Regions from separate parts of the Kitasatospora sp. NPDC101155 genome, predicted to be linked through region 2. Evidence: riboswitches for the same ligand, from Rfam matches in the RefSeq annotation. Region 2 holds a riboswitch; each other region holds the start of a gene.
The links. Region 2 has a riboswitch for magnesium ahead of ACIRYZ_RS12605 (magnesium transporter MgtE N-terminal domain-containing protein). Riboswitches for the same ligand answer to the same signal wherever they lie in the genome.
Positions count from the first base shown of each region.

Region 1 (7,408 bases), on a different contig from region 2:
GCACCGACTGGTCGGCGCTGTCGTTGGCGGCGATGTTCTCGGTCTACCTGCTCGGCCTGCTGCCCGGCCTGCTGCTGGGCGGCCCCGCCGCCGACCGGTACGGCCGGCGGCGGACGGTGCGCGGCGCGCTGGGCCTGTCCGCCGCCGCCAGCGTCCTGCTGGCGCTGGGGGACGAGCCGTCGGTGTACGCGGCCCGGCTGGGCACCGGTTTCGCGGCCGGGCTGGTGTTCCTGGCCGGGACGACCTGGCTGCGGGAGCTCTCCGGGCCCGAGGTCCCGCCCGAGGACGGGGCCCGCCGCGCGATGTACGCCACCGGCACGGGCTTCGCGGCGGGCGCGCTGGTCTCCGGGGTGATCGCCGAGTGGCTGCCCGGACCGATGGCGCTGCCGGGCCTGGCGCACGCGCTGGGCTGTCTGCTGGTGCTGCGGGCCACCCGCCGGCTCCCGGAGACCGCCCCCGGCTGCTGCGCGCCCCGGCACCACACGGCGGCCGTCCGCCATCCCCGGTTCCGCTACGTCGTGCTCCCCGCGAGCCCCGCCGTCCTCGGCGCCGCCACCGTGGCGTACGTGGTCCTGCCGCCGCTGGTCGCCGACCGGGTGCCCGGCTACGCGCCGCTGTTCAGCGGCCTGGTCGCGGCGCTGACCCTGACCGCAGGCGTGGTCGCCCAGCCCTTCGCCGCCCGACTGGACGACGCGGACAGCGCCCGGGCCACCCTCACCGCGATGGCCACCGTGATCGCCGGGCTGCTGCTCGGCTCGCTCGCCGCCGCCCACGACTCGGTGGGCCTGGTGGTGGCCGCCGCCGTGGTGCTCGGCACCGGGTACGGGCTGACGCTCGGCGCGGGGCTGCACGAGGTGGAACGGCTCTCCCCGGGAAGGACCGCGCGCCCCGGCGGCCCGACCTCCGCCTCGCTCTACCAGAGCACCACCTCCAGCGGCTTCCTCACCCCGCTGCTGCTCGCCGGGACCGCCGGCCACGCCTCCTATCCGGCGCTGCTGGCGGGCATGGCGGCCGTGGGCCTGCTCTGCCTGGCGGTGACCGCCGCGCACAGCCGCCGCCACCTGCCCGGACCGGAGCACCTCCACCCGGCCCCCGCGGGCCGCGGAAGGAGCGAGGATGCATCCGTACAGTCCGGACCGACACCACCGAGGAGCCGACGACGATGGGCCGAGTGACCGTACCGCGCAGGGTGCTGCGACTGCGCCAGGGCGTGCCCTCGCACCGCCCCGACACCCTGGCCGCCGAGGAGCCGATGGAGATCCGGGTCGGCGGGCGCCCGCTGACGGTGACCATGCGCACCCCGGGCAGCGACTTCGACCTGGCGGCCGGTTTCCTGGTCGGCGAGGGCGTGCTGCACGCCGCCGACCACCTGGCCGGGATCCGCTACTGCGCGGGGGCCACCGCCGACGGCGGCAACACCTACAACGTGGTGGACGTCGTGCTCGCCCACGGCGTGCCCGCCCCGGACGCCTCGCTGGAGCGCAACTTCTACACCACCTCCTCCTGCGGCCTGTGCGGCAAGGCCAGCCTGGACGCGGTGCGCACCACCGCGCCGTGGAGCGTCGCCGAGGACGGGCTGCGTGTGACCCCCGCGCTGCTGTCGGCACTGCCCGAGCGGCTGCGGGCCGCCCAGAAGGTCTTCGACAGCACCGGCGGCCTGCACGCGGCCGGCCTGTTCGACGCCGAGGGGCGGCTGCTCTGCCTGCGCGAGGACGTGGGCCGGCACAACGCGGTGGACAAGGTGGTCGGCCACGCCCTGCGCGAGGGCCTGCTCCCGGCGCGCGGCACGGTGCTGATGGTCAGCGGCCGGGCCTCCTTCGAGCTGGTGCAGAAGGCCGTGATGGCGGGCGTCCCGATGCTCGCCGCCGTCTCCGCGCCCTCCTCGCTGGCGGTGGACCTGGCCGAGGAGAGCGGGCTGACCCTGGTCGGCTTCCTGCGCGGCGACTCGATGAACGTCTACACCCGCGCGGACCGCATCGACACCGACCGGCTCGACACCGACCGACCCGACCCGGCCCGCCTCGACCCTGCCCCCGTCGACCCTGCCCCCGTCGACCTGGTTCGACTCGACCCTGCCCGCCTCGGCCCCGCGCACAGCGGTACCGGCCGCACCGACCCCGTCCCGGTGGCCGAGTAGATGCTCTTCCGCCAGCTCGAGTACCTGGTCGCCCTCGCCCGCGAGCGCCACTTCGCCCGCGCCGCCCAGGCATGCCACGTCTCCCAGCCGGCCCTGTCCGAGGCCGTCCGCAAGCTGGAGGACGAGCTGAAGGTGCTGCTGGTGCGGCGCGGCCGGGCCTACGAGGGCCTCACCCCCGAGGGCGAACGGATCGTGCTGTGGGCGCAGCGCATCCTGGCCGACCGAAACGCCCTGCGGGACGAGGTGGACGCGCTGCGCACCGGGCTGAGCGGACGACTGCGGATCGGCGCCGTGCCGACCGCCTCGGGCGCCGTCTCGCTGCTCACCGGGCCACTCTGCGCCGCCCACCCGCTGGTGGCCGTGGAGCTGTCCACCAACCTGCGCTCCGAGGAACTGCTGCGCCAGGTACGGAACTTCGAGATCGACGCGGGCATCACCTACCTGCCCGGGCCTGGCTCCGCGGACCTGCGCGCCCTGCCGCTGTACGAGGAACGGTACGTCCTGCTGACCAGCCTGGCGGACGGGCCGGCCCGGCATCCGCGCGCCACCTGGGCGGAGGCCTCCCGGCTGCCGCTGTGCCTGCTGCACCCGGGCATGCAGGGCCGCCGGGTACTGGACGAGGTGTTCACGGGCCTCGGGCTGGAGCCGACGCCCCGGGTGGAGACCGACTCGGTGGCCTCGCTGTTCGCGCACGTGCGCACCGGTCACTGGGCCAGCGTGGTGCCGTACGCCTGGCTGCACGTGTTCGGCGTCCCGCCGGGGATGCAGGCCGTTCCGCTGGTGGAGCCGGTGCACAGCGCGCCGATCGGGTTGGTGATCGCCGCCCGGGAGCCGGGTTCGGTGATGGCCCGCGCGCTGCTAGAGGTGGCCCGGCGGACGGATGTCGCCGCCGTCCTGGGCAGCCTGCCGGGGGCGTAGCGGCTCGACGCGCGGGGCCCGGTCGACCGGCACGCCCACGGGAGTCAGTCCGAGGGCTGAGGCGTCCAGCGGTGCAGGCCCTTGCGGTCGTAGTAGCGGGTCATCGCGAAGCCGAAGGCCAGTGCGAGCACCAGGCCGACGACGATCATGATCCAGCCGCGGGCCAGCCCGGCGTCTCCCCGGGCGTCGAAGTAGAGGATCGCCCGGATGCCCGCGCTCAGCTGGCGCATCGGCTCGAAGATGCCGAGGAAGCGGTAGAACCCGGGCACGGCCTGGAGCGGGACGGTCGCCCCGGAGGAGGGCAGGGCCAGCGCGATGAAGACGAACATGGACACCAGCTGCCCGATCCCGCCGAACGCGGCGTTGATCGCCTGCACCCCGAGGCCGACGGCCACGCTCGCGCAGTAGCCGAACAGCCAGAGCATCGCCTGGTGCGGGGCGTCCATGCCGAGGATGCCGACCGTGCAGAGCAGCACCAGGGAGGCGGTGGGCAGCATGATCCCGGCCGTCATGACCATCTTGAGCAGCAGGGTCTGGGTGCGGTTGATCGGGACGGTCGGACGGCGGGTGTGCCAGGGGCCGATCTCGCTGTCGCTGTAGCCGAGCGCGCCGTCGACGCCGTTGTGGATGATGTTGCCGCCGATGAAGCCGGTCAGCACGGCCAGCAGGGCGTAGTAGAAGGCGCTCAGGCCGAGGCCGCTGTGGCCGCCGATCGGGTGGCCGACCCGGGCGGTGACGGCGATCGGGTCGGCGAGCAGCAGCCGGGCGGTGGCGCCGGTGTCCGGGCCCCGGGCGGTCGAGGCCGGTAGGGCGGCCAGCAGCTGTTTGCCGGTCGTGACCGAGGCCTGGTGGGCGGCGGTCTGGACGATCTGCGCGGCCATCGAGGCGCCGAGGCTGCCGAGGCCGGGGTTGGTGAGGACGGTCAGGGTGGGCCGTTCGGTGGCGCCGCCGGCGGCCAGCTTGGTGACGGTCGCGGTGAAGTCCTCCGGCACGAGCAGCGCGCCGTAGACCTTGCCGGAGGCGAGCAGGTCGCGGACGCCGGCGTCGTCGGTCTGCCGCCAGTCGACGGTGTCGTCGGGGGTTCCGGCCACCACCGCCCGGGTCAGCTCGGTTCCGAGGTTCACCGGGCGGCCGGGCGGCGGCGCGCCCTGATCGGCGTTCACCAGGGCGATCGGCAGCCGGTGCAGGTTCCCGTTCGGGTTGACGATGCCGCCCATGTAGAGCAGTGAGAGCACCACGGCCAGCAGGCCGCACAGGACGCTCGGGAAGAGCCACAGCTTGGGGTGCCGGGCGAGCGCCAGCGCCCTCGCCTGTCGGGGAGCCCCCTGGGAGCCTGTGGTCGCCATGCCACCCCTCGGGTCGTGGGCACTGCCTGGTGCCGCTGCGGGTACGGCGGGAAGTCGTTCCGTGGCGGCAGGGTGGTCAAACCCGCGCCACCCGGGCGGGTGGCTCCCCTTCACAAAGGTAAAGGTTCTACCAAGTGCGCAAGTATAGACCTCCGGCCGGTCTATGCTTCTGGAGGTTTGAAGAAGGCACCTCGTTCGGTGAGGCTTCTTCACGGACACAGGCCACTGATCCGACGACGTCGAGAGACGCCCAGGGTTAGGACAGATCTTCCCGACCTAAGGGTTGATCCGAAGTGGCTTCCGGCCCAAGGGGGTTGGACACGCCGTGGAGTGCCAAAGCTCTGACGAGTTGGGGTGAGCCGGCGGTCGCTTCGCGCGCCGGCGAACTCCTTGCCGCGTCGATGACACGCACCACGGGGTGCGTCGACCGGGAGGAGGCGAGAGACATGGATTGCAGTAGTCCGGGCCACAGTAGCCCCTACCTCCGCCTGTCCTCGTACACCCCGTACACCTCTGGCACGCGGTAACAACCTTCCCTGCGCGTACATCCGACGACGCATCAGCACTGAGCACCACGCACGCGGCTCCGCCGTGCCCGAACGGGCGCGCACCGCCGCGCGCCGACGCGCCGTGCCCGCACGCAGGGGGGACTGCTGCCGCGTGCCCCCAACCGCCCCACCTGTCAGGGGCCCACGGGAGGAACGCCATGACCACCAACGCCACACTCGACTCGAAGGTTCCGCCGCAGCGTTCGGCGGTACTTGACGACGCCCACGTCGGCGACATCAAGGGTGCGCTCGGCACCATCAAGCTCGATGACGACGCACCACGCCAGGGTCTTTCAGCAAGACTCAAGACCCTGCTCGCGATCGTCGGCCCCGGCCTGATCGTGATGGTCGGCGACAACGACGCCGGCGCCTTCTCCACCTACGGCCAGGCCGGCCAGAACTACGGCACCCAGCTGCTGTGGACGCTGGCCCTGCTGATCCCGGTGCTCTACGTCAACCAGGAGATGGTGCTGCGCCTGGGCGCCGTCACCGGCGTCGGCCACGCCCGCCTCATCCTGGAGCGCTTCGGCAAGTTCTGGGGCGCGTTCAGCGTCATCGACCTCTTCCTGCTGAACGCGCTGACCCTGGTCACCGAGTTCATCGGCGTGACACTCGCGGCCGGGTACCTGGGCCTGCCCAAGGTCGCCTCGGTGGTGCTGGCGGCGGCGGTCATCATCGCCTCTGCCTTCACCGGCTCCTTCCAGCGCTTCGAGCGGGTCGCGGTGACGCTGTGCGTCGGCTCGCTGCTGCTGGTGCCGATCTACTTCATGGTCCACCCCAAGACCTCGCAGATGGCCCACGACTTCGTGGTGCCGCAGATGCCGGGCGCCTCGGGTGAGCTCGCGACCGTCATGCTGCTGATCGTCTCCATCGTCGGCACCACCGTCGCCCCCTGGCAGCTGTTCTTCCAGCAGTCGTACGTCATCGACAAGCGCATCACCCCGCGCTTCATGAAGTACGAGAAGGCCGACCTGTGGATCGGCATCGCGATCGTGATCATCGGCGCCTCCGCCATGATGGGCCTCTGCGCCGCCGCCTTCGACGGCACCGACGGCTTCGGCAACTTCACCGACGCGGCCGGCATCGCCAAGGGCCTGGAGGACAAGGCCGGACACCTGGTGGGCGTGCTGTTCGCCATCGCGCTGCTGGACGCCTCGATCATCGGTGCCTTCGCGGTGTCGCTGTCCACCGCCTACGCCATCGGCGACGTCTTCGGCATCAAGCACTCGCTGCACCGCGGGGTCAAGGGCGCCAAGGGCTTCTACGGCATCTACGCCGGCGTGGTCGTGGTGGCCGCGGCGATCACCCTGCTGTCCACCGACTACGCCCAGGGCCTGATGACCCAGTTCGTCCAGGTGCTGGCCGGTGTGCTGCTGCCCTCCGCCACGGTCTTCCTGCTGCTGCTCTGCAACGACAAGGCCGTACTCGGCCCCTGGCGCAACGGCCCCAAGACCAACGCCTTCACCTCCGCCGTGGTCGGCATCCTGGTCATGCTGTCGCTGATCCTGACCGCCGCCGTGGTCTGGCCTGACATCAGCTCCGACGCGCTCCTGTGGATCATGGCCGGCTGCGGTGTGGCGGGCGTGCTGGTCGCCGGGTACTTCTTCACCTTCGGCCGCCGCGGCACCAAGGAGGACCCGATCGACCGCACCGGTCGGGAGAGCTGGCGGATGCCCCCGCTGGAGACGCTGGAGCGGCCGGTCATGTCCACCGCCCGCAAGATCGGCATGGGCGCCCTGCGCACCTACCTGCTGATCGCGATGGTCATGGTCATCATCAAGATCGTCCAGACCGCCCTGAGCCACTGACCCGGACGCCGGGGGCGGCGCCTCGAAATGAGCCCCGCCGCCCCCGGCCCCGACCCGGAACCCTCAACCACCCCGCACCAGGGGGAAGGAAGGGAGTACGGCCATGCGCACCACCCCCCTGCTCCACCACTGCCCGAGCGTCCGCCTCGCCCTGTACGACGGCGTCGAGCGCGCCTACCGCCTCGACGACCCCGGCGCCTGCCCCCACTCGGGCACGCCCAACAGCCCGGCCTCCGCGTACGAGCCGCGCGTCCACCTGGCCTACCTGCTCGCCCGCCAGGGGCACCGCCCGGACTGGCTCGCCGCCTTCGCGGACCTCCCGCCGGCCGCCGCGCACCGCCTCGCCCACGCCGCCGCCCATCACCGGGCCGCCACCGCGACCGCTGCCTGAGTCTTCATCGATTACCGCGCACATCGGCGCACTTGCTCATTTTTCATTGTCCCGTCACGGAGGTGACCTGCCATGTCCATCGTTGCCGCGTTCCAGCCCGCCCTTCCGTCCACCGACCCCGGCCGACTGCGCGCCGCCCTCGCCGCGGTGGGCCGACGCCTGGCAGCGAGCCCGCTGGACAACCCCGTCCTGCAGGCCGTCGCCGGGCCGGCCGCGACCGTGCCGAGCGGCCGCCCGTTGCCGATGCGGTCCAGCTGGCG
Region 1 covers NZ_JBIWPN010000029.1:19,855-27,262, forward strand. The annotation lists gene ACIRYZ_RS31950 (MFS transporter) at 1-1,175, shown strand, start outside; partial or broken gene fdhD (formate dehydrogenase accessory sulfurtransferase FdhD) at 1,163-1,978, shown strand; gene ACIRYZ_RS31960 (LysR family transcriptional regulator) at 2,138-3,055, shown strand; gene ACIRYZ_RS31965 (YhgE/Pip domain-containing protein) at 3,100-4,401, opposite strand; M-box (ykoK) riboswitch at 4,585-4,762, shown strand; gene ACIRYZ_RS31970 (NRAMP family divalent metal transporter) at 5,108-6,757, shown strand; gene ACIRYZ_RS31975 (hypothetical protein) at 6,861-7,148, shown strand; gene ACIRYZ_RS31980 (hypothetical protein) at 7,221-7,408, shown strand, end outside.
Region 1: another riboswitch for magnesium. It lies ahead of ACIRYZ_RS31970 (NRAMP family divalent metal transporter); the one in region 2 lies ahead of ACIRYZ_RS12605 (magnesium transporter MgtE N-terminal domain-containing protein).

Region 2 (7,408 bases):
TCGGGGTGGTGCCTATCGGTGCCGTTGCGGCATTCGCATCAGGGGGTCACCGTCACCGTGAGGGTCTCGGGGTTGCTGCTGTTGCCCTGGTAGACCGAGTCGCCGCTGTAGACGGCCGTGATGACGTGCGGGCCGGGGGTCCGGAAGAAGACGACGCGCGCCGCGACGGCGCAGTTTCCGAGATTGACGAACAGGCGTGCCGTGCCCAGGGTCGTACTGGTGGTGGTGTCGGTGAACGTCACGGTGCCGGTGGGGCGGGTCGTGGCGCTCGGATCGGCCGGGCAGACCAGGTCGTCGAGCACCACCGGCAGGCCGAGCCGGACCTGCTGGGGAATCGCGAACAGGCGCGTGTTCACCGGCTTGCCCGGAGTGAGGTAGCTGATGGTGATGCCCGCGGCCGCGCTGGTCACCGTGGGGCCGGTGCCGCCGGCCGGAACCAGGGACGAACCACCTCCCCCGCCACCCGCGCTCCCGAACGGGTGGATGTTGATGTTGAGGTCGCCACCACCGCCTCCGCCGTAGTAGCCGCCGCCTCCGCCGCCACCCGTCTGGAAGCCGCCGGGACCGCCGCCGTGGCCGCCGGTAGGTTCGGCAGGGGAGTTGCCGTCCGCCACTGTGGATCAGACCGTCCGGGCCGAGGCCGGGTCGTCGATCTGACACACCGTCGATTCACCCCGACGATGGGCGATTCGGGTCATTCAGCGGCCGCCGGGGTTCGGTCCGGCACGGCAGCGTTCAGCGCGGGAGCACCCAGTCCGGTCGCCAGGTCCCGGCGGCGTCGAGGCCGGTCGCCGTCGCGGCGAGGTGGGCGCGGAGGGCGGCCAGCGCCGGGTGGGGGTTGTCGCGGTGCCACAGGAGCGAGTGCGGGTAGACGGGCGTCGGGCCGGTCACCGGGATGCGGCGCAGGCCGTAGCGGGCGGGCCAGACCAGACGGATGTGCTCGCCCATGAAGGTGGCCAGGGCCGGGGTGTCGGCGACGGTCTCCAGCAGCGCGTCGGAGCCGAAGTTGGGGCCGGTCGCCTCGATGGTGAGGCCGAACTCGGCGACGAGGTCGTCGTAGTAGGCGGCCCACTCGGTACCGGGGGTGAGACCCGGCATCCAGATCCGGTGGCCGACGAGCTGGGCGACGGTCACCGACCGGGCACCCGCCAGCGCGTGGGCGGGGCCGGTGAGGAGCTGGAGCGACTCGTCGAGCACCCGGACGGACTCGATGTCCTCGGGAAGGGGCCGGCCGGGCGAGGCGACGGCGCGGAAGGACGCGTCGATCGCACCGGACCGGATGGACGCGACGGCCGTCTCGATGTCGAGCAGCATCACCACGTCGAGGTCGATCTCGGGGTGCGCGTGGTGGAAGCCGCGCATCAGGCCCGACCCCGCCCCACGAGAGGAGAGGATGTCGACGCGCAGCGGACGGCGGCCGGTACGCACGGACGCGACCGCGCGCTCGGCGACGCGCAGCAGCTCGCGCGCGTGGGGCAGGAACGCCTGCCCGTCGATGGTGAGCTCGGCGCCGCGGGGCGTGCGGGCGAACAGCCGAACACCGAGCTCGCGCTCCAGCGCGGCGATGCGCTTGGAGACGGCCTGCTGGGTGATCGAGAGGTCGGCGGAGGCCTTCTGGAACTGGCCCGCTTCCACGACGGCGGCGAAGGTGCGTACGGCTTCGAGGTCCACGCCGATCCACCTTAGGGCACAACGTCTGGTTGTGGCGCGGCGGCAGTACGGTTGTTTGACCTGCGGTTGTGCCGCTCGGTTAGCTCTCACCAGTCAACGTCGGTTTGTTCGGGTGGGACAGAGGGGCGCGCTGAGCATGGTGGGCAGGAGGCCGTTGGGCCGGGAGTTCGGCTGGCTGTGGGCGGCGTACGCGGTGAGCGCGTACGGGTCCGGGCTGGGGTTCGGGGCGTTGCCGCTGATCGCCGTGCTGGCGTTGCACGCCGGCCCGGCGGAGGTGTCCGCGCTGTCTGCGGTGGGGCCCGCGGTGGGCGCGCTGATCGCGGTGCCGCTCGCGCCGTGGGTGGAGTTCCGGCGCAAGCGCCCGGTCATGATCACCATGGATCTGGCCCGGTTCGCGGCCATGGCGACGATCCCACTCGCCTACGCCTTCGGCCTGCTCGGTTTCGTGCAGCTCCTCGTGGTCTCCGCCGTGGTCGCCGCCGCCAAGATCGCGTTCAACGCGGCCAGCGGCGCCTACCTCAAGGCCCTCGTCCGGCCGGACGACCTGCTGGTGGCCAACGCGCGCTTCGAGTCCACCAACTGGAGCTCCATCGCGGTCGGGCCACCGCTGGGCGGGGCGGCGATCGGGCTGTTCGGGCCGGTCGTCACCGTGGTGGCCGACGCGCTCAGCTACCTGCTCTCCGCGCTCGGCATCACCGCGATCCGCGGCCGGGAGGAGGCGCCGCAGCCCACCGGCAACGACCCGGTCCGGGCGGGCGCGGTACTCGACGGCTGGCGGCACATCATGGGCGAGCCCGGTCTGCGGGCGCTCTACCTCAACAACATGCTCGTCAGCGGTCTGATCATGGCCACCGAGCCGCTGCTGGCCGTGCTCCTCCTCGGCCAGCTCGGGTTCGCACCCTGGCAGTACGGCCTCGCCTTCGCCGCCCCCTGTCTCGGCGGACTCATCGGCTCCCGGCTGGCCCGCCGCGTGGTGGCCCGCTACGGCCGCGACCGGGTGTTCCGGACCGTGGGCACCCTGCGCGCCGTCTGGCTGATCGGCCTGGTCTTCGTCCGTCCCGGCGTCGTCGGACTCGTCACCGTGATGGCCGTCGAGCTGGCGATCATCATCAACATGAGCCTGTACACCCCGGTGCTCGCCACCTACCGGCTCGAACGCACGCCCAAGCACCTCGTCGCCCGCACCCTGTCGGCCTGGTCGATCGGCCAGCAGGTGTCCATCGCCGTCCTCACCGCGCTCGGCGGGCTGCTCGCCGACGTCACCGGCCCGCGCACCGCGCTCGCGGTCGCGGGGCTGCTCATCCTGGCCACCCCGTTCCTGCTCCCCCGGCGCGAGCACACCTCGCAACCGGACCTCGCGGCACGGGCCGGAACGGTCGCGTAGCCCCTCATGACGTCGCACCCCCGCACGAACTCGCACCCTCGCATGAAGGAGAACACTCGCGTGAGCACCGCCCCCGCACTCGACCCCGCGCACACCGCCCTGCTCGTCCTGGACTGCCAGCCCGCGGTCCTGGCCGCTCTGCCCGAGGGCGGGGACCGCGAGGCCCTGCTCGATCGTGTGGAAGCCGCCGTCGCCGACGTTCGCGCGGCGGGCGGCACCGTCGCCCACGTACGCGTCGGCTTCACCGAGGCCGACTGGGACGCGATCCCGGCCGCCAACAAGTCCTTCGGACCGCTGGCCCAGCACCGCGCCATGCACCACGAGGACCCGGCCGCCGCCGTACACGAGCGCCTGGCTCCCCGGGACGGCGACCTCGTCGTGCGCAAGACCCGCTTCGGCGCCCTGTCCACCACCGACCTCGACCGGCAGCTGCGCGAGCGCGGCATCACCACCCTGGTCGTCGCCGGCATCAGCACCGGCGGCGCCGTCCTGTCGACCGTCCTCGACGCCGCCGACCGCGACTACCGGCTCTACGTGCTGTCCGACGGCATCGCGGACCCGGACCCGGAAGTCCACGACGTCCTGCTCCACCGGGTCCTCCCCTCCCGGGCCCACCTCGTCGACACCGCCGCGCTGCCCGCCCTGCTCCGGGCCGGCTAGCCGGGACGCGCGGACGGGCCCGCTCGCACGCCGGTGCGAGCGGGCCCGTCCAGCCGGTCTCAGAGCTCGTCCGGCAGCTTGCCGATCAGCCAGCGCACGCTGTTGTCGCCGCCCAGCTGCGGGAAGTGCACCATGGCGGCGTCGCAGAGCCCCATCAGGTGCAGCTTCTTTCCGGTGGCGGGCAGTCGGTGGAACTCGAAGGTCGGACCGGCGTGCCGGAGGACGTCCGGATCGCCCTTCACCTGGGTGGCGACCAGCGGAGCAACCCCAGGGATGGCAGTTACTTTCCGTTGCCGAGAGACACGCAGAGTGCTAACGCATGTCGCGATCCGCCGGGCGCGCGAGGCGCACGCCGGGCGCACACCGGGCGGCGAGGACCGCCCGATCAGGTGAGACCGCCTCACCCGCCGAAGGAAGCCGGGCCCGCGCGTCGGCCGGATTCCCGGGCCCACGCGTCGGTCGGATTCCCGGGCCCACGCGTCGGTCGGATTCCCCGTCACCGGGGCCCGGCCATAAACTAGTTCGGCTCCCCGGCGGTCGCCGACCGAAGGGCGACAGTCCGCACCCGACCGTGCGCCGGGCGGCTCCCCCGCTGGTCAGCTCAGGGTCAAGCTCCGGTCAAGGATTACGCCGGAAGGGCGACAGCGTCCTATCCTGGGGCGGATTTGAACAGACACCTCGTTCGGTGAGGCGTCTTCACGGACACAGGCCACTGATCCCACCCGTCGAGAGACGCTCCGGATCAGGACAGGTCTCCCCGGCTCAAGGGGTGACCCCAAGTGGCTTCCCGTCGGTATCGACAGGGACACGCCGTGGAGTGCCAAAGCTCTGACGAGTGGGGGTGCACCGGGCGGTGACGTCGGTCTCCCCCTGCCGTGCCGCCGCGACCTCGATGCGCGGCCGAAATCGGGAGGAGGCGTGATGGACGGAAGTCCTGGCCATAGTCGGCCCAATCCGATGTCGTCCTCGCCGTCCTTCAGTCGTCCGAGGCGCCCCCTCCTTCCCTGACCGATCCGGTCCGCTCCGCCCTCCGGGCCGCCCCGGCCCGGGCGGCCCTGGCGCATGCCTGGAAGCGGTTCGCGCGGTCAGCGTCGGCGGTGGCGCGCCGCCGGGCGGCCCGATGCCCCGTCCTGCCGGGGCAAGGGGGTCCCCACCATGGCTGCCACCACCCTGCTCAACTCCGCCACCGCCCGGCTGCGCGACCGCACCGTCGCCGCCGAGCGCCGTACCGCCGTCACCCGGACCGTCCGGTCCTCGCTGGTCTCCGTCGCCGGGCTGGTCGGCGGGCCGGTCGCCAACCAGGCCGGGGAAGAGGTGGGCCGGGTCGTCGACGTGGTCGCGCGCCTCTACGGCACGGAGCCGTACCCGCCGGTCACCGGGCTGATCATCCGGATAGGCCGCCGCCGCACCTTCATCGCCGCCGACGCCGTCGACCGGATCATGACGGGGCAGGTCCGGCTGCGCACCGCCCGTCTGGACCTGCGCGAGTTCAACCGCCGCCCCGGCGAGGTGCTGCTTGCCCGGGACGTGCTGGACCACCAGCTCGTCGACGTCGACGGCGTCCAGGTCACCCGCGCCGCCGACCTCTACCTGGCCCCGCTGGCCGCCCGGACCGTCCTGGTCGGGGTCGACGTCTCGCTGCCCACCCTGCTGCGCCGGCTCGGCCCGCGCCGCTGGCAGATCCGCCCCACCCCGGAGCGCGTCCTGGACTGGCAGTCCGTCGCCCCGTTCGGCGAGCAGGCCACCCACGGGCCGGCCGAGGTGCGGCTGCGCGCCTCCCGCTCCGCGCTGCACCGGCTGCGCCCGGCCGACCTCGCCGACATCCTGGAGGACCTCGGCCGGCACGAACGCCAGCAGCTGCTGGGCTGGCTGGAGCCGGAGCACGCCGCGGACGCGCTGGAGGAGATGGAGCCCGCCGAGCTGGAGAACCTGCTGCGCGAGGTGCCGCCCGAGCACGCCGCCCGGCTCGTCGACGAGATGGAGCCGGACGAGGCCGCCGACGCCCTGCGCGACCTCGCGCCCGGCGAGCGCGAGACCCTGCTGGCCCGGATGCCCGAGCCCGAGGCGGCCGAGCTGCGCTCCCTGCTCACCCACCGGGAGGGCACCGCCGGCGGCGCGATGACCACCCTGCTGGTCACCGCCGGCCCCGCGCACACCGTCGCCGAGGTACGGGCGGAGCTCGCCGCCCAGGCCGAGCACCGCACCGACATCGACGCGGTCACCGTGCTGGACGACCAGGGCCGGCTGCTCGCCGACATCCCGCTGTTCGACCTGGCGGTGGCCGAGGACACCTCGGTGATCGGCGACCTGGTCGCCTGGCTGGACCAGTTCGGCCCGCCGGTGACCGTCCGGCCCGACACCCGCCTCGCCGAGGCCGCCGACCAACTGGTCGCGGCCCGGGCCACCTCCCTGCTCGTGGTCGACGACTCCGACTGCCCCCTCGGCCGGGTCCTGGCCGACGACATCCTCGACTCGCTGCTGCCCGAGCGCGGGCGCCTGCACTTCCGGAGGCTCCTCAAGTGACCCGCGACCTCGACACCCTCGACGCCGGTCCGGACGCCGCCGCGGCGCCCGTGCCGTCCGCCCCGGGGCGCCCCGGCTGCCGCAAGGGCCTGCGCCGACTGGCCGCGATCGCGATGGTGGCCGGCCCCGGACTGGTCGCCGCCAACGCCGGCAACGACGCCGCGGGCATCGCCACCTACGCCAGCGCCGGCTCCCAGTACGTCTACGGCACGCTGTTCTTCATGGTGCTGGTCACCGTCGCCCTGGTCATGGTGCAGGAGATGGCCGTCCGGCTCGGCGCCCACACCGGCAAGGGTCTGGGCGCGCTGATCCGCGAGCAGTTCAGCCTGCGGCTGACCGCCCTCGCGGTGTTCTGCCTGCTGCTGGCCAACACCGGCCTGGTGGTCAGCGAGTTCGCCGGGATCGGCGCCGCGTTCGAACTGCTCGGCGTGCCCAAGTGGGCGGTCATCCCGCCGTCCGCCGTGCTGCTCTGGTCGCTGGTGCTGTTCGGCTCGTACAAGTGGGCCGAGCGGATCTTCCTGGTGATGTCGCTGGCGTTCTTCGCCTACCCGGTCGCCATGGTCCTCGGCCACCCGGACTGGGGACAGGTCGGCCAGCACCTGGTCATCCCGCACGTGGAGGCCAGCAAGGACTTCATCCTGCTGGCCGTCGCCCTGATCGGCACCACCGTCAGCCCGTACATGCAGTTCTACGCCGCCGCCGGCGTGGTCGACCGCGGCGCCAAGCCCGCCGACTACAAGCTGATCCGGGCCGACGCCGTCCTCGGCGCGGTGTTCGCCTGTGTGATCAGCCTGACCATCATCATCGCCACCGCCGCCGCGATCGGCGGCACCGGCCCGCTGGAGTCCGCCGCGCAGGCCGCCGAGGCGCTCAAGCCCGTCGCCGGGCACGGCGCCGAGCTGCTGTTCGCCTTCGGGCTGCTGGGCGCCTCCGCCCTGGCCGGCGCGGTGGTGCCGCTCTCGGCGAGCTACGCCATCGGCGAGGCCGCCGGCGTCGAGCGCTCCGTCTCCCGCAGCTTCCGTGACGCCCCGCTGTTCCTCGGGGTGTTCACCGCGCAGATCGTCCTCGGCGCGGTCGTCGCGATGACCCCGGTGGACGTCATCCAGCTGCTGATCGGCACCCAGGTCCTGCAGGGCCTGATCAGCCCGATCGTCCTGGTCTATCTCCTGG
Region 2 covers NZ_JBIWPN010000007.1:8,934-16,341, forward strand. The annotation lists gene ACIRYZ_RS12580 (Ig-like domain-containing protein) at 39-614, opposite strand; gene ACIRYZ_RS12585 (LysR family transcriptional regulator) at 736-1,671, opposite strand; gene ACIRYZ_RS12590 (MFS transporter) at 1,808-3,055, shown strand; gene ACIRYZ_RS12595 (cysteine hydrolase) at 3,116-3,715, shown strand; gene ACIRYZ_RS12600 (hypothetical protein) at 3,775-3,957, opposite strand; M-box (ykoK) riboswitch at 4,386-4,563, shown strand; gene ACIRYZ_RS12605 (magnesium transporter MgtE N-terminal domain-containing protein) at 4,871-6,238, shown strand; gene ACIRYZ_RS12610 (NRAMP family divalent metal transporter) at 6,235-7,408, shown strand, end outside.

Region 3 (7,408 bases), on a different contig from region 2:
TTCGATGACCGTGGTCATGCGCGCACCTCCGCGGCGAGGGCGTCGAGGCGGGCGACGGTGAGGTCGATCCAGCGCAGGTCGGCTTCCAGGTGGAACAGGCCGTGGTCGGCGAGCAGGGCGTCCACCAGGGCGCCGGCGCGGCGCAGTTCGGTGAGCTCGCGCATCCGGCGCAGGTGGGCGGCACGCTGGGTGTCCAGGTACTGCTCGGCGTCGCGGCCCAGCATCAGGGCCAGCACCACCTTGGTGAACAGCACGGACTGCAGGTTGGGTTCGGGCGCGACCGGCTCCTGGAGCCAGGTCTCGAACTCGGTCGCCCCGGCGTCGGTGATGACGTAGCGCTTGCGCTCGGGCCCGTCGCCGGGCTCGGCCTCACCGGCCATCACCTTGCCGTCGCGGGCGAGTCGGCCGAGGGTCGAGTAGACCTGGCCGTACGGGAGGGGCTTGCCGCGACCGAAGAGGGCGTCGTAGTCGCGCTTGAGGTCGTAGCCGTGGCTCGGCTCCCGCTCCAGCAGCCCGAGGAGGGTCAAAGGAACACTCATGGGCGAAACCATACACCAGGGATATACACCGAGTGTATAGCTGGGAAGAATACGGCGCTGAGCTGGCGAAACGTCAACTGGCGGACAGGCGGGGACAGGAGGCGGCCCCCACGACCGCCCCCTGCTCCGCGCCGCGGCCCGGAACCCCCACGGTCCGGCCGGGCCGGCCTCGCGCTCAGGCACGGAGGGCGCGGCCGGACTCCAGCCTGCCCGGGCGGGCGGCGCCTGCCGAGGGCCGAACGTCCCGGGTGGTGCGGTCGGTGGCACGACGAGCGGGCGCCACTCTTGTGCGCGAGGGGCCGTCGGGTGGAGATTGGGTGATGAAACCCTGTACGTCCCCGCGCCCTTGAGGAGTCCTCACCGTGCCCAGCACACCCCGCTCCGCCCGGCCCGCGTCGCTCCCGCGGCGAACCGGCCGTCAGCTGCGGCGGGCCTTCGGCACTCGGCACGAACCGCTGGTCCGCCCGCTCGACCGCGCCCGGGCCCGGGCCTGGCTGCTCGCGATCGTCGGCGGGCTGGCGGCGGTCGCCGTCTCCGTGCTGGGCGCCCTGCTCCTCTACCGCTCGACCGCGCCGCAGGCCGCCGCCGACCGGGTGCGGCTGCACCGGGTGGACGCCGTGGTCGCCGTCCTCCCCGACCACGGCGCCGCCACCGGCAGCCGCTTCGCGGACGGCTACAACAGCCGGATCGAGGTCCCGGCCGCCTGGAACTACCCTGCGGGCACCGCGCACACCGGTACCGTCGAGGCCCCTCGCACGGCCACCACCGGCACCGTCGTCCCGATCTGGGTCGACCCCGCGGGCACCCCCACCACTCCCCCGGCCAACCGCGCCTCCCTCGCCGTCTTTGCCGCCTGCACCGGCGCCGGCGTCCTCCTCGCCCTCCTCGCGATGCTGACCCTGGCACTGCGGCTGCGCCTCCACTCCCTCGACCGCCGCGCCGAGACCGCCTGGACCACCAGCTGGGCCCGCCTCGAGCCGCTCTGGAGCGGCCGCGCCGGACACCGCCGCGAGGATTGAGAAGCTGCCGACTCCGGAAGCCTTCGCGCCCCCTCAGCCGTTCGGCGAGGGGGCGCGAGGGCGTTCGGCCTCAGAGGCGCTCGGTCCAGGCGGGCGCCGGGGTGGGCTTGCCGGCGTGGTGGGTGAGGACGGCCACCGCGACCAGCAGGGCGAGGGCCAGGGCCAGCGCGGTGGGGACGTTGGCGTGGAGGACGAGCAGCGCGCCGAGCAGGGCGCCGGCGAACATCCAGACGACGGAGGCGATACGGCGCAGGCCGGTGAGGTCGGCGGCGAGGGCGGTGATGGTCATGGTGAGCACGGTGGTGGTGAGGTCGGGGACCTTGAGCGAGCGGACCACCGCGTTCTGGCCGCCCATGGCGAGGGCGAGCAGGCCGATCAGGGTGTAGCGGGCGGGTTCGGAGCCGTGGCCGATGACGGCCGCCAGGACGGTGCTCGCGGCGACCAGCACCGCCTGGGCGGCGACGGCGGCGGTCAGCAGCCGGCCGCGGTGGCCGGGCAGGTGCCGGGCGAGGTGGCCGCCGGCCAGGGCGCCGAGCAGGAACACGGCGAGGGCGGCGAGTGAGGCGGTGGCGGAGAGGTTCGCGGCGCCGGCCAGGGCGAAGCCGAGGAAGACCACGTTGCCGGTCATGTTGGCGACGAAGACGTGCCCGAGTTCGAGGTAGCTGACCGCGTCCACCATCCCGGTGACCACGGTCAGCACCAGCAGCATCGGCACCAGCGGCCCGTGCTCGGGGTCGGGTTTCAGCATCGGGCCTCCCGGGCGGTTCGCGTGACGGTCCTTCCGTTCTACTCCCTCAGGCGAGCGCCGGGCTGCCGGACTCGTCCGACTCCTCGTCCAGGTGCCAGTGCAGGTCCCGCACCCCGGGCTCCAGCGACAGCCGGGTGACGACCTGCTCCAGGGCCGGGGTCACCTGCCCGGTGATCGCCACGGTGGCGCGCAGGCTGGTGGCGTCGCCCTGTTCCGTGCGGCGGGCACGCAGGCCGGTGGGGGCGAGGCCGGAGGCGGCCAGGGCCTGGAGCAGCAGGGCGCGGATGTGGGTCTCGGACTTGCGGTCGCACTCCAGGTGGACGGTGGCCCGGCAGGTGGAGTCCGGGTCGCTGCCGGACTGCGGGGCCCGGTCGAGCGCCCGGCCGGCCGGGCGCAGCACCAGGTGGACGGCGAGCACGGCGAGCGCGCCGAGGCCGGCGAGCTCCAGCTTGCCGGAGGCGGCCAGCACCCCGACGGCGGCCGAACACCAGAGCGTGGCGGCGGTGTTGAGGCCGCGCACGCCGGCGCCGTCGCGCAGGATGACGCCACCGCCCAGGAAGCCGATGCCGGAGACGACGTACGAGGCGACCCGGGTGGGGCTGCCGGTGTCGCCGACCGCCTCGCTGTAGAGCACGAACAGGGTGGCGCCGGCGGCGACCAGGGCGTTGGTGCGCAGGCCGGCCATCCGGGCCCGCCACTGGCGCTCGACGCCGATCAGTGCGCCGCAGGCGACGCCGGTGGCGAGCCGGACCAGGAACTCGACGGTGGTCAGGGTGTGCACGACGGCACCTCCTCCAGAGGAATCACGGGGAACGCGGGAAAAGGAAACGAACGGGTGGCGAGCCGCTGCCCACCACCCGTCCGTACGGGCTTCGATCGGTGGCTCAGTGGTTCAGCGCGGTCTGCACGATCTTGATGATGACCATGACCATCGCGATCAGCAGGTAGGTGCGCAGGGCGCCCATGCCGATCTTGCGGGCGGTGGACATCACCGGGCGGCTCAGCGTCTCCAGCGGGGGCATCCGCCAGTTCTCCCGGTCCGTGCGGTCGATCGGGTCCTCCTTGGTGCCGCGGCGGCCGAAGGTGAAGAAGTACCCGGCGACGAGCACACCCGCCACGCCGCAGCCGGCCATGATCCACAGGATCGCGTCCGAGCTGATGTCCGGCCAGACCACGGCCGCGGTCAGGATCAGCGACAGCATGACCAGCACGCCGACCACCGCCGAGGTGAAGGCGTTGGTCTTCGGCCCGTTGCGCCAGGGGCCGAGCACGGCCTTGTCGTTGCAGAGCAGCAGCAGGAAGACCGTCGCGGAAGGCAGCAGCACGCCGGCCAGCACCTGCACGAACTGGGTCATCAGGCCCTGCATGTAGTCGTTCGACAGCAGGGTGATCGCCGCGGCGACCACCACCAGGCCGGCGTAGACCGCGTAGAAGCCCTTGGCGCCCTTGACCCCGCGGTGCAGCGAGTGCTTGATGCCGAAGACGTCGCCGATGGCGTAGGCGGTGGACAGGGACACCGCGAAGGCGCCGATGATCGAGGCGTCCAGCAGCGCGATGGCGAACAGCACGCCCACCAGGTGGCCGGCCTTGTCCTCCAGGCCCTTGGCCACGGCGGCCGCGTCGGAGAACTGGCCGAAGCCGTCGGTGCCCGCGAAGGCGGCGGCGGTGAAGCCGATCATCGCGGCGGCGCCGATGATCACGATCGCGATGCCGATCCACAGGTCGACCTTCTCGTACTTCATGAAACGCGGCGTGATCCGCTTGTCGATGACGTACGACTGCTGGAAGAACAGCTGCCACGGGGCGACGGTGGTGCCCACGATCGAGACGATGACGAGCATGACGGCCGCGAGCTGGCCGGAACCGCCCGGCATCTGCGGCACCACGAAGTCGTGGGTCATCTGCGAGGTCTTGGGGTGGACCATGAAGTAGATCGGCACCAGCAGCAGCGAGCCCACGCACAGGGCGATGGCGACGCGCTCGAAGCGCTGGAAGGAGCCGGTGAAGGCCGAGGCGATGATGATCGCCGCCGCCAGGATGACCGAGGCGACCTTGGGCAGGCCCAGGTACCCGGCCGCCAGCGTGACGCCGATGAACTCGGTGACCAGGGTCAGCGCGTTCAGCAGGAACAGGTCGATGACGCTGAACGCGCCCCAGAACTTGCCGAACCGCTCCAGGATGAGGCGGGCGTGGCCGACGCCGGTGACGGCGCCCAGGCGCAGCACCATCTCCTGGTTGACGTAGAGCACCGGGATCAGCAGGGCCAGCGTCCACAGCAGCTGGGTGCCGTAGTTCTGGCCGGCCTGGCCGTAGGTGGAGAAGGCGCCGGCGTCGTTGTCGCCGACCATCACGATCAGGCCGGGGCCGACGATCGCCAGCAGCGTCTTGAGCTTCGCGGACAGACCCTGGCGCGGGGCGTTGTCGTCCAGCTTGATGGTGCCGAGCGCGCCCCTGATGTCGCCGACGTGGGCGTCGTCGAGCACGGCGGACTGGGCGGTGGGAGCGGTGGGGACCGTGGAAACCTTCGGGTCCAGCATCACGTTGGTCATGGCGGGGCCTCCCTGCCCCCTTCCTGGAGGGGGCGACAGGGGGCACGCAGCAGCGATCCTCCCTGCGAGCGCACGGCATCCGCTCCACACGGCGACGCTGAGCGGCGGCGGCCGTACGGGCATGAGGATGCGTCAGGCGGCTTGCGTCCAGGCATGGTTGAGCGCGGGACGAAGCACCGGGTGAACGCGCAGGGAAGGTTGTTACCGCGTGCCGGAGGTGTTCGAGAGCATGCGGGGGCAGGGGCAACTGTGGCCCGGACTAGGACAGTCCATGTCTCCCACCTCCTCCCGGTCGGGGGCGCACCGTCTGTGCGCCGCATCACGACACGGCAAGGAGCACACCGGCCCCGAATGGACCGGTACACCCCAACTCGTCAGAGCTTTGGCACTCCACGGCGTGTCCAGCCTGCCTGGCCGGAAGCCACTTGGGGTCAACCCTTAAGTCGGGAAGACCTGTCCTGAACCTGGGCGTCTCTCGACGTCGTCGGGTCAGTGGCCTGTGTCCGTGAAGACGCCTCACCGAACGAGGTGCCTTTTCAAACCTCCCCAAGCATAGACCCGCCACGAACGGCCCAATCACGTTTTCGGCCGATCCGCTACACCTTTGTAGAACCTTGACCAAGCGCACTCCCTTCACCCTCTCGCGCCCGGCACCCGCCGTAGCATGGGCCGCGTTCCAGCGGGCGAAGGGCGCCGGCGGTCGGTTCGGCAAGGGAGACCACGGCGGTGCTACGGGGGTTCGGCGATCTGGAGGCCGAGATCATGGACCGGCTCTGGTCCTGGGGCCGTCCGGCCACGGTGCGCGAGGTGGTCGACGACCTCCAGCGGCAGCGGCCGGTCGCGTACACCACGGTGACCACCGTCGCCGACATCCTGCACACCAAGGGCTGGCTGCGCCGGGACAAGGTCGGCCGCGCCTGGGTGTACGAACCGACCTGCACCCGCGAGGTGTACACCGCCGAGCTGATGCACCAGGCGCTGGAGACCACCCCGGACCGGGCCGGCGCGCTGCTGCGCTTCGTCGACCGGATCAGCGGGGACGAGGCCTCCGCCCTGCTCGCCGCCCTCGAACAGGTCAAGGCCCGGGACGCCGAGTGACGCTCGCCCTGCTCGGCCTCTACCTGGCCGTGACCGGCGTCCTGCTGCCCCGCCGGCTGGCCGGCTCCACCCGGCTCCAAACCCGTCCGACCCTGGGCGCGGCGCTGTGGCTGGCGTTGATGGCCTCCTTCACCGTCGCCCTGGTGCTCGCCGCGCACCACGCGCTGGAGCCCGCCGCCCACGAGCCGGCCGGGCTGCTCGGACTGCTCCCCCACCTCGAACCGGCCGGGCCGGTCGTGCCGCACACCCATGGCTGGTGGCTGCCGGCCGCAGCCGGGGCGCTGCTCGCCCTCGCGCTGGCCGCGGTCGGCGCCCGGGCCGGGCGGGCCCGGCGGCGGCACCGGGCGGTGCTGGACGTGGTCGCCGTACGGGACCGGCGCTGGGGCGCGCTGGTGCTGGAGCACGCCCACCCGACGATCTACTGCCTGCCCGGGCGTCGCTCCCGGGTCGTGCTGTCGCGCGGGGCGCTGCGACTGCTCGACGAGCGGCAGCTCGCCGCGGCCGTCGCGCACGAGCACGGGCACATCCGCGGCCGCCACCACCTGTTCCGGCTGCCCGCCGACACCTTCGCGCTGCTGCTCGGGCCGCTGCCGCTGGCCCGGCTGGGGCGCTCCGAGGTGGCGCTGCTGCTGGAGATGGCGGCGGACGACGCGGCGCTGGCGAAGGTGTCGCGGGGCGAACTGGCCTCGGCGCTCTGCGCGTTGGCCACGTCCGGTCCGGCTCCGGGTGGGTCCCTGGGGGCGGCGTCCACCGGGGTGCTGACCCGGGTCCGTCGGCTGGCGCGGCCCGGCGGCGGCCGGCGGCGCCAACTGGCCGGGTGGCTGGCGGTGTCGGCACTGCCGGTGCTGCCGTACCTGCTGGCCTGCGCGCCGCACCCGTAGGTCGTTCCACCAGTACCCAGCGGCGGCGCAGGTACGCCCCAGCCTTCTCGCGTCTCGGCGGCGACCGGGACTACCGCCGCGGGCGCCCGGGTGATCGCGGCCGACGCTGTCGGAGCGCCCGGGTGATCGCGGTCGGCGCTGTCGGAGCGCCCGGCCACCCTCTGGGCAACGTTTCGACCGGTCCGCTCAGTTGAGGCCGCTTCCGGCCGGACGGAACGTCCTCCGATCGTTCTGCGGCCCCACCCCGACGGCCGCGCGCAGGGGTTGACGGGGCCGCCGGGGCGGAAGGGTTTACGGGCGGACGGCGCCGACGTAGGGCATGGCGTCGATGGGGAGGACCTCGACGTTCTTGCCGGTGCGGGGGGCGTGGATCATCTTGCCGTCGCCGATGTAGATGCCGACGTGGTGGATGTCGCCGTAGAAGAAGACCAGGTCGCCGGGCTGAAGGTCGGCGCGGGCGACGCGGGGGCCGTCGTTCCACTGGTCCTGGGACATCCGGGAGAGCTTGACGCCCGCCGCGCGGTAGGCGGCGCCGGTGAGGCCGGAGCAGTCGAAGCTGCTGGGGCCGGTGGCG
Region 3 covers NZ_JBIWPN010000004.1:216,792-224,199, reverse strand. The annotation lists gene ACIRYZ_RS07740 (ABC transporter ATP-binding protein) at 1-18, opposite strand, end outside; gene ACIRYZ_RS07735 (PadR family transcriptional regulator) at 15-539, opposite strand; gene ACIRYZ_RS07730 (hypothetical protein) at 902-1,558, shown strand; gene ACIRYZ_RS07725 (YoaK family protein) at 1,629-2,306, opposite strand; gene ACIRYZ_RS07720 (MgtC/SapB family protein) at 2,353-3,087, opposite strand; gene ACIRYZ_RS07715 (NRAMP family divalent metal transporter) at 3,191-4,855, opposite strand; M-box (ykoK) riboswitch at 5,214-5,390, opposite strand; gene ACIRYZ_RS07710 (BlaI/MecI/CopY family transcriptional regulator) at 5,618-5,953, shown strand; gene ACIRYZ_RS07705 (M56 family metallopeptidase) at 5,950-6,834, shown strand; gene ACIRYZ_RS07700 (NlpC/P60 family protein) at 7,126-7,408, opposite strand, start outside.
Region 3: another riboswitch for magnesium. It lies ahead of ACIRYZ_RS07715 (NRAMP family divalent metal transporter); the one in region 2 lies ahead of ACIRYZ_RS12605 (magnesium transporter MgtE N-terminal domain-containing protein).

Region 4 (7,408 bases), on a different contig from region 2:
CGCCTGTCATCACGACCGCGATGCCGATCCGCAGGTCGGCTCGCGCGTAGTGGATCCAGCGCGGGGTGATCCGCTTGTCGACCACGCTGGACTGCTGGAAGAACAGCTGCCAGGGTGCGACGGTGGTCCCTACGATGGCGATGATCACCAGCAGCAGCGTCGAGTCGAGGCCGCCGGGGAGCTGCGGCGCGATTCCCGCCACGGTGTCGTCGAGCTTGGGGTGCGCGAGCAGCGCCATCGGGAGCACGATCACGTTCACGGCCATCAGCGCGAAGAGGAACCGCTCCCAGCGCCGGAAAGACCCGCCGGCCACCACGGCGAACAGCAGCACCGCCGCGAGCGGAACCGAGACGTACTGGGGAATGCCGAAGTAGTCCAGCGCCTGGGACACGCCGATGAACTCGGTCACCAGGGTGAGCGCGTTGACCAGGATCAGGTCGCCGACGCTGAACATCCCCCAGAACCGGCCGAAGCGCTGAAAGATCAGCCGGGCGTGGCCCACGCCGGTGACCGCGCCGAGGCGGACCACCATCTCCTGGTTCACGTAGAGCACCGGGACCAGCAGGGCCAGCGTCCACAGCAGCTTCATACCGTAGTTCTGGCCCGCCTGCGCGTACGTCGCCACGCCACCGGCGTCGTTGTCCCCGACCATGACGATCAGGCCCGGGCCCATGATGACCAGCAGAGCCCTGAGCCGTTCCGCCAGCGATCCGCGTCGGCCGGGGTCGTCCTGCTCGATGGTGCCGAGCGCGCCGACGATGTCGCCGACGTGCGCGCTGTCCACGACGGCAGCACCGGAGGCGGCCTGCGGCGGCGTCGGCTTGCTCGGGCCGGGCCGGTGGCCCTGGGTCGGGCCGGTGGTGTGGAAGGCCAACGCGCTTCTCCTCTGAGGTGACTGTGCGGGCGTGCCGACGGCACGCCTCTGTCCGGGCACGCCGAAGAACGGCCGGGCGGGCCGCGGGATGAAGGTGGGCAGGGGACGTGGGCCGGCAGGCCGATTCCGGTGAGCAACCGGCTACGGCCGATTGACTTGGCTGTCCAGTGGGGCAGTTGATGCTGGGCGGCGGGTTACGGGGCGGGTGTCCGATCGCCGATCGCTTCGATGAACTCCAGGAGGTCGCCGGCCGGGTCCTGGCTGTAGAAGCGGCGTTGCGGCGGAAGGCTGTGGTCCCAGGCCACAGCGGCGCCGTGCTGGGCCAGCCGGGATGCGAGTTCGTCGATCGCGCTCACGCGCAGCCCTGGATGGACCTTGGTGGTCGGCCGGAAGCCGTCTTCGATGCCGAGGTACAGGCGGATGCGCCCGTCGTCGGCCGCGAACCAGCAGCCGCCACGACTCGCCAGGGACGGGGGCTTGGGGAGCTCGGCCATCCCGAGCACCCCCACGTAGAAGGCGCGCAGGGCCTCCTCTCTGCCGCTCGGCGCGGGCAGCTGGACATGGTCAAGAGCGGTGATCACGATTGGTCTTCCCCCTCGGGGTCGATGGACGAGCACAGGACGAGGCCGCGGTCGAAGCGGCGGACGGACACGACGCGGGCGGTCGGCGTCAGCGGTTGTCGCCGGGAGCGCGCTGGGTGCTTGGGCGTCGATGGGCGTGCCGCCGGGTGCCCTCGGGAGCGGTGACGCCGTGCCGGCGCGAACGCATCCGCACGGGCTCTGCGGCGGGGGCCTGAGCCGCGACGGCGTGCAGGACCGGGTGGTCGAGCGGGCTCGCGGCGAGGCGGCGGATGACACCGGCCAGCGCGGCGCGCAGACCGGTACGGGGCCTGGCGAGCGGCACGGGTACGTGGATCGCGGTGAAGACGGACATGGCGGATCACCTCCATCGGACCGGCTGCGGGCATGCCGAAGGCACACCGGGGCCGTGGGTCAGTGCCCCATGGCGGTCTGGACGACCTTGATGATGACCATGATCATCGCGAGCAGGAGGTAGGTGCGCAGGGCACCCATGCCGACCTTGCGGGTGGCGGACATGACCGGGCGCTCCAGGGTCTCCAGCGGGGGCATCCTCCAGTCCTCCCGACCGGTGCGGTCGATCGGGTCCTCCTTCGTGCCGCGGCGACCGAAGGTGAAGAAGTACCCGGCGACCAGCACGCCGACGACGCCGCAGGCGGCCATGATCCACAGGATCGTGCCCGCCGTGATGTCCGGCCAGACCACGGAGGCGGTCAGGATGAGCGAGAGGGTGACCAGGATGCCGACCACCGCGGCGGTGAACGCGTTGGTCTTCGGGCCGTTGACCCACGGGCCGAGGACGGCCTTGTCGTTGCAGAGCAGCAGCAGGAAGACGGTGGCGGAGGGCAGCAGCACGCCGGCGAGCACCTGGACGAACTGGGTCATCAGGCCCTGGGCGTAGTCGGTGGACAGCAGCGTGACCGTGGCGGCGACGACCACCACACCGGCGTAGATCGCGTAGAAGCCCTTGGCGCCCTTGACGCCGTGGTGCAGCGAGTGCTTGATGCCGAAGACGTCGCCGATGGCGTAGGCGGTGGACAGTGACACCGCGAAGGCGCCGATGATCGCGGCGTCCAGCAGGGCGATGGCGAACAGGACACCCGCGACCTCGCCGGCCTTGTCGGCGATGCCCTTGGCGACGCCGGCGGCGTCGGTGAAGTTGCCTGCGGCGTCGGTACCCGCGAAGGCCGCGGCGGTGAAGCCCATCATGGCGGCGGCGCCGACGACGACGATCACGATGCCGATCCACAGGTCGGCCTTCTCGTACTTCATGAACCGCGGGGTGATGCGCTTGTCGATGACGTACGACTGCTGGAAGAACAGCTGCCACGGGGCGATGGTGGTGCCGACGATCGAGATGATCAGCAGCATCACGGTGGACAGCTCGCCCGCGCCGCCCGGCATCTGCGGCACCACGAAGTCGTGGGCCATCTGCGAGGTCTTCGAGTGGACCATGAAGTAGATCGGCACCAGCAGCAGCGAGCCCACGCACAGCGTGACCGCCACGCGCTCGAAGCGCTGGAAGGAGCCGGTGAACGCCGAGGCGATGATCACCGCGGCGGCCAGGACCACCGAGAGTTCCTTGGGCAGGCCGAGGTAGCTGGCGGCCTGGGTGACCCCGATGAACTCGGTGACCAGGGTCAGCGCGTTGAGGAGGAACAGGTCGATGACGCTGAACGCGCCCCAGAACTTGCCGAAGCGCTCCAGGATCAGTCTCGCGTGGCCCACGCCGGTGACGGCGCCCAGTCTCAGCACCATCTCCTGGTTGATGTACAGCACCGGGACGAGGAGGAGCAGCGTCCACAGCAGCTGGGTGCCGTAGTTCTGGCCGGCCTGACCGTAGGTGGAGAAGGCGCCGGCGTCGTTGTCGCCGACCATGACGATCAGGCCGGGGCCGACGATCGCCAGCAGGATCTTCAGCTTCGCGGACAGGCCCTGGCGCGGGGCGTTGTCGTCGAGCTTGATGGTGCCGAGGGCACCCTTGATGTCGCCGACGTGGGCGTCGTCCAGCACCGCCGAGCGCGGGCCGGGAACCTTCGGGTCGAGTGTGGCGTTGATGGTCATGACGAGCCTCCCTTGGGCCCCAGGAACAGGACGGGGCAAGTTGAGGACACGCAGCAGCAATCCCCCTTGCGAGCAGGCGCGCCGCATCCGCCCGTGGCCGCGTGGGGCCACGCGGGCATGGCAAAGCCGCGTGCAGGCATGGCGCGACGTCGGACGTACGTGCAGGGAAGGTGGTTACCGCGTGCTGGTGAGGAACGAGCGCATGCGGGGGCAGGGGCAACTATGGCCCGGACTACTGCAGTCCATGTCTCGCCTCCTCCCGGTCGGACGCACCCCGTGGTGCGTGTCATCGACGCGGCAAGGAGCTCACCGGGCGCACGACGGCCACCGGCTCACCCCAACTCGTCAGAGCTTTGGCACTCCACGGCGTAATCCCCCTGTGGGGGAAGCCACTTGGGATCAACCCTTAACTCGGGAAGATCTGTCCTGAACCTGGGCGTCTCTCGACGTCGTCGGGTCAGTGGCCTGTGTCCGTGAAGACGCCTCACCGAACGAGGTGCCTCTTCAAACCTCGAGGAGCATAGACCCCTCGCCGGACAGAACTCGAACGCTTTGCCAAAGCTTGACGCCGCCGCCCGGACCGCTCGGGACCGGTGGCAGGCCTCCCGGCAGCGCACGCCCGGACCGGACAACTCCGTCCAGGAGAGCGGCGAACCGTGGACGTGCTGGCCCCGCATCAACCACACCTCACCCGTGACGCGGTCGGCCGGGTCGGGCTTCGCCTGGCGCGCCGTGAAGGCCTCGATACGCGCCGGTGTCGTCCGTCTGATCGTGCCGAGCGCGCCGACGATGACCCGTCAATTCCTCGAAGCCTCCGCACAACCCGGCTGCCGAGAACGCCCTGGTGGCGGCAGGCCTTTCGACGTAAGGACACGGGTTTGACGGTGGATCGGGCCGCGATTGACAGCGCGCCCCTCGTACGTTTCTACTGTTCGGGCGACTCCTCGTTCGGTGAGGCGTCTGCACGGATACAGGCCACTGACCCGACGACGTCGAGAGACGCCCAGGTTCAGGACAGGTCTCCTCGGCTTAAGGGGTGACCCCAAGTGGCTTCCGCCCACCCGGGCGGATCACGCCGTGCAGTGCCGAAGCTCTTACGTGAGAGGTGTCGTGACCCCTCGCGCAGCGGCGACCGCGCCTCCTGCGCACCGCACCGCCGGGCCTGGCTCTTCCCGATCCATGCCCGGTGGCGGGATCTGCTGCACCCAGAAGAACGAGACACCCGTCCATGCCCTTGACCGGCCCCGCCTCCGCCCGCCTCCGTGAGGCATCGCCGCCCCTCCTCCGGAAAGGCGCGTCGTACGGCCCGGCGACAGCGGGCTTCGCCAGGCCGTACGACGCGCACCTGCCGCTAGGCCAGCAGCAGCGCACCGTCCCACGGCAGCCCACCGAGTTCCTCGGCACCGCCGTCCAGATGGTCGAGCAGGGCGAGCGCGACACCGGCCGCCCCCTCCAGGAAGCCCGCCCGGTCATACCTGCGGACCTGCCGCTCCCCCTCGCCGTCGGCCGCGACGGCGCCGGGCGGGATCGAGCCGGGGAACGCGAATGCGGACTCCGGGTCGTAGGACGAAACGACTTCCTCGGCCAGCCCGGCGAGGCGCGCCAGCAGCGGCGCGTCGCCGCTGTCGCGGGCCACGCGGGCGGCGACCTGGAGCAGGCCCGCCGTCCCGTGGCAGAGCATGGGGTCGTGCAGGCCCCACCGCTCGCGGGGCCGGTCGAGCGCCGCGTGGACGGCGCGGACGGCCTCCGCCTCCCAGCCCGGCTCGCCGAACGCCCGGCCGGCCAGTTGCAGAGCCCTGGCGACGCCCGGCGATCCGTAGCACCAGGCGGTCCGGGTCGGGACGGCGTCGACGCCGGAGGGCAGATGGACGTGGTCGACGGCGATGGACGCCGGCCAGTCAGGGCCGGCCTGCTCGCCGTCGTGGCTGCGGTGCCCGAGTACCCACTCCGCGATCCGGCGCACGGCCTCGTCCGCGCCCGCCACGGCGACCCCTTCCCGGCGGGCGAGCGCCAGCAGGGCCAGCGGCCCGGGGATGCCGTGCGCCAGACCGAGGTTGAGGTGCCCCTCCGGGTACTGCTCGGCCACGACAGGCGAGGGCGGGCCGGGCACCCACCATCCGGGCAGCTCCCGGCCGCCGATCCGCAGCGGCCGGCTCAGCTCGACCAGGTACTCCAACACCTGGACCAGCAGCGGCCGTTGCTCCGGTCCGCAGGCCAACAGGTAGCGTCCGAGGCCGGTCAGACCGCCGATGACGTCGTACGCGGCCATCGCCGGCCCCTCCCGCCCCGCTGCCAGCCGCTCCCGCTCCAGCCCCAGCAGTGCCCGAACGCGCGCTTCCACCCGCCTGTCCACCGCGGCGAGCAGGCCCGCATAGTCCCCGGGACCCGCGACAGCGCTGCGGACCGCGAAGGCGAGCGCGGGCGCGCCGAGGTAGAGGCTGTCCGCCGCAGCCCCGCCGCCGGACCGGGACACGGCCGAAGACAGGTGTGCGTGGGTCACTTGGCGCCAGGCGCGGTCCCGGCGCGCCAGCCGCGCGTACAGCAGCGCGATGCCCACGTGGCCCTCGCCCAGCGACACGGCTGACCACGGGCTCCTCCCGGTCACCGGGTCGGCATTGCCCGGGGCCGACACGACCGCGGCGAGCCGCTCTGGATCGCGCAGCCGCTGTGCGACGGTCTCCACCGCCTCCTCCGCTGCCTGCTCGACGGCACCGGGGCCGCGGTTTTCCGCCATGGAATTCCTCATGTCACGTCCTTCTTCCGGGTCGTGGTTTCGGCATGCCCGAAAACACTTTGCCACAAATCTCGGAAGATTCCCCCAACAAGGCCCCGGTTGACGGATATCGAAAAGCCCTCTAGCGTCATTCACGAGCCGGGGAAGCCCGGCCGAAAATCAGCAATAATTACGCAAGGAGAAAACCATGAAGAACACCGTTATCAACGAAGCCGAGCTGCAGTTCGACGCCTTCGACCTGGACCTCCAGGAGACCTTCGGCCAGGGTGACGAGGCCGCCCAGGTGCAGCACCCCTCGCTGGGCACCTGCTTCTGCACCTTCTCGCACTGCCACTGATTCACCGGCTCAACAACCGCCCCGGGCTGGCTTTTCCGCCCGCCCGGGGCGGCATTCTCCACGTAATGCAGCACGATCGCTGCAGTATTCCAAGAGGGGTTTCACATGTCTGCAGCGGCACGTTCCAGCGGGAATACAGCGCCATTGTTCCGCTGCGCGGGCACCGCATTGCTGAGGGCACCGCTCCTCCCCCGAACCCGCCTCGAACCGACCTGGCTGGATTTCCCCGCCGACGATTGCCTCTCCGCCCACGTCGGACGGCTCGGCTCCGATCCCGAGCTTCACGCTGCGGTAGCCCTGGCCAGCCCCTCGCTTGCACGGCTCGTGGCAGAGCTGCGGGAAGGCCGGACGATCGAGCCGAAGCGCCTGCGCAAGGCCGTACTGTCACTGACCCGCTACCAGCTGCGGATGGCCGCCCGGCCCACCCCTTTCGGGCTGTTCTCCGGCGTCACCACCGCAGGCGTGTCGGACGTCCCGGGCTTCGCCAAGGCCCGGCTCGGCAGCGCCCACCGGGTGGCCGCCCGGCCGGACATGGGCTGGCTGACGGCGCTCCTCACCGCGTTGGAGACCAGGCCGGACACCCTGGCGGTCCTGCGGGTCGTCGTCAACGAGCTCGCTTTCGTCCGCGGTGACCGCCTCGTCCTGCCCTATGTGCCCGAACGCCACGGCGCCGAGCACGCGCCCGGACGCACTGTGGTCGAGGTATCCGTCCGCTGTACGCCCGCAGTCCGTGCGGTGCTGGACCTGGCGGGCGAGCCACTGCCGTACCCCGAGCTGGAACGGCAGCTCCTGGAGCGCTTCCCCGGCGTCCCGGAACAGCG
Region 4 covers NZ_JBIWPN010000059.1:27,367-34,774, forward strand. The annotation lists gene ACIRYZ_RS41005 (NRAMP family divalent metal transporter) at 1-874, opposite strand, end outside; gene ACIRYZ_RS41010 (VOC family protein) at 1,069-1,455, opposite strand; gene ACIRYZ_RS41015 (hypothetical protein) at 1,544-1,807, opposite strand; gene ACIRYZ_RS41020 (NRAMP family divalent metal transporter) at 1,867-3,516, opposite strand; M-box (ykoK) riboswitch at 3,846-4,019, opposite strand; M-box (ykoK) riboswitch at 4,453-4,628, shown strand; gene ACIRYZ_RS41025 (lanthionine synthetase C family protein) at 4,868-6,262, opposite strand; gene ACIRYZ_RS41030 (hypothetical protein) at 6,438-6,587, shown strand; gene ACIRYZ_RS41035 (lantibiotic dehydratase) at 6,693-7,408, shown strand, end outside.
Region 4: another riboswitch for magnesium. It lies ahead of ACIRYZ_RS41020 (NRAMP family divalent metal transporter); the one in region 2 lies ahead of ACIRYZ_RS12605 (magnesium transporter MgtE N-terminal domain-containing protein).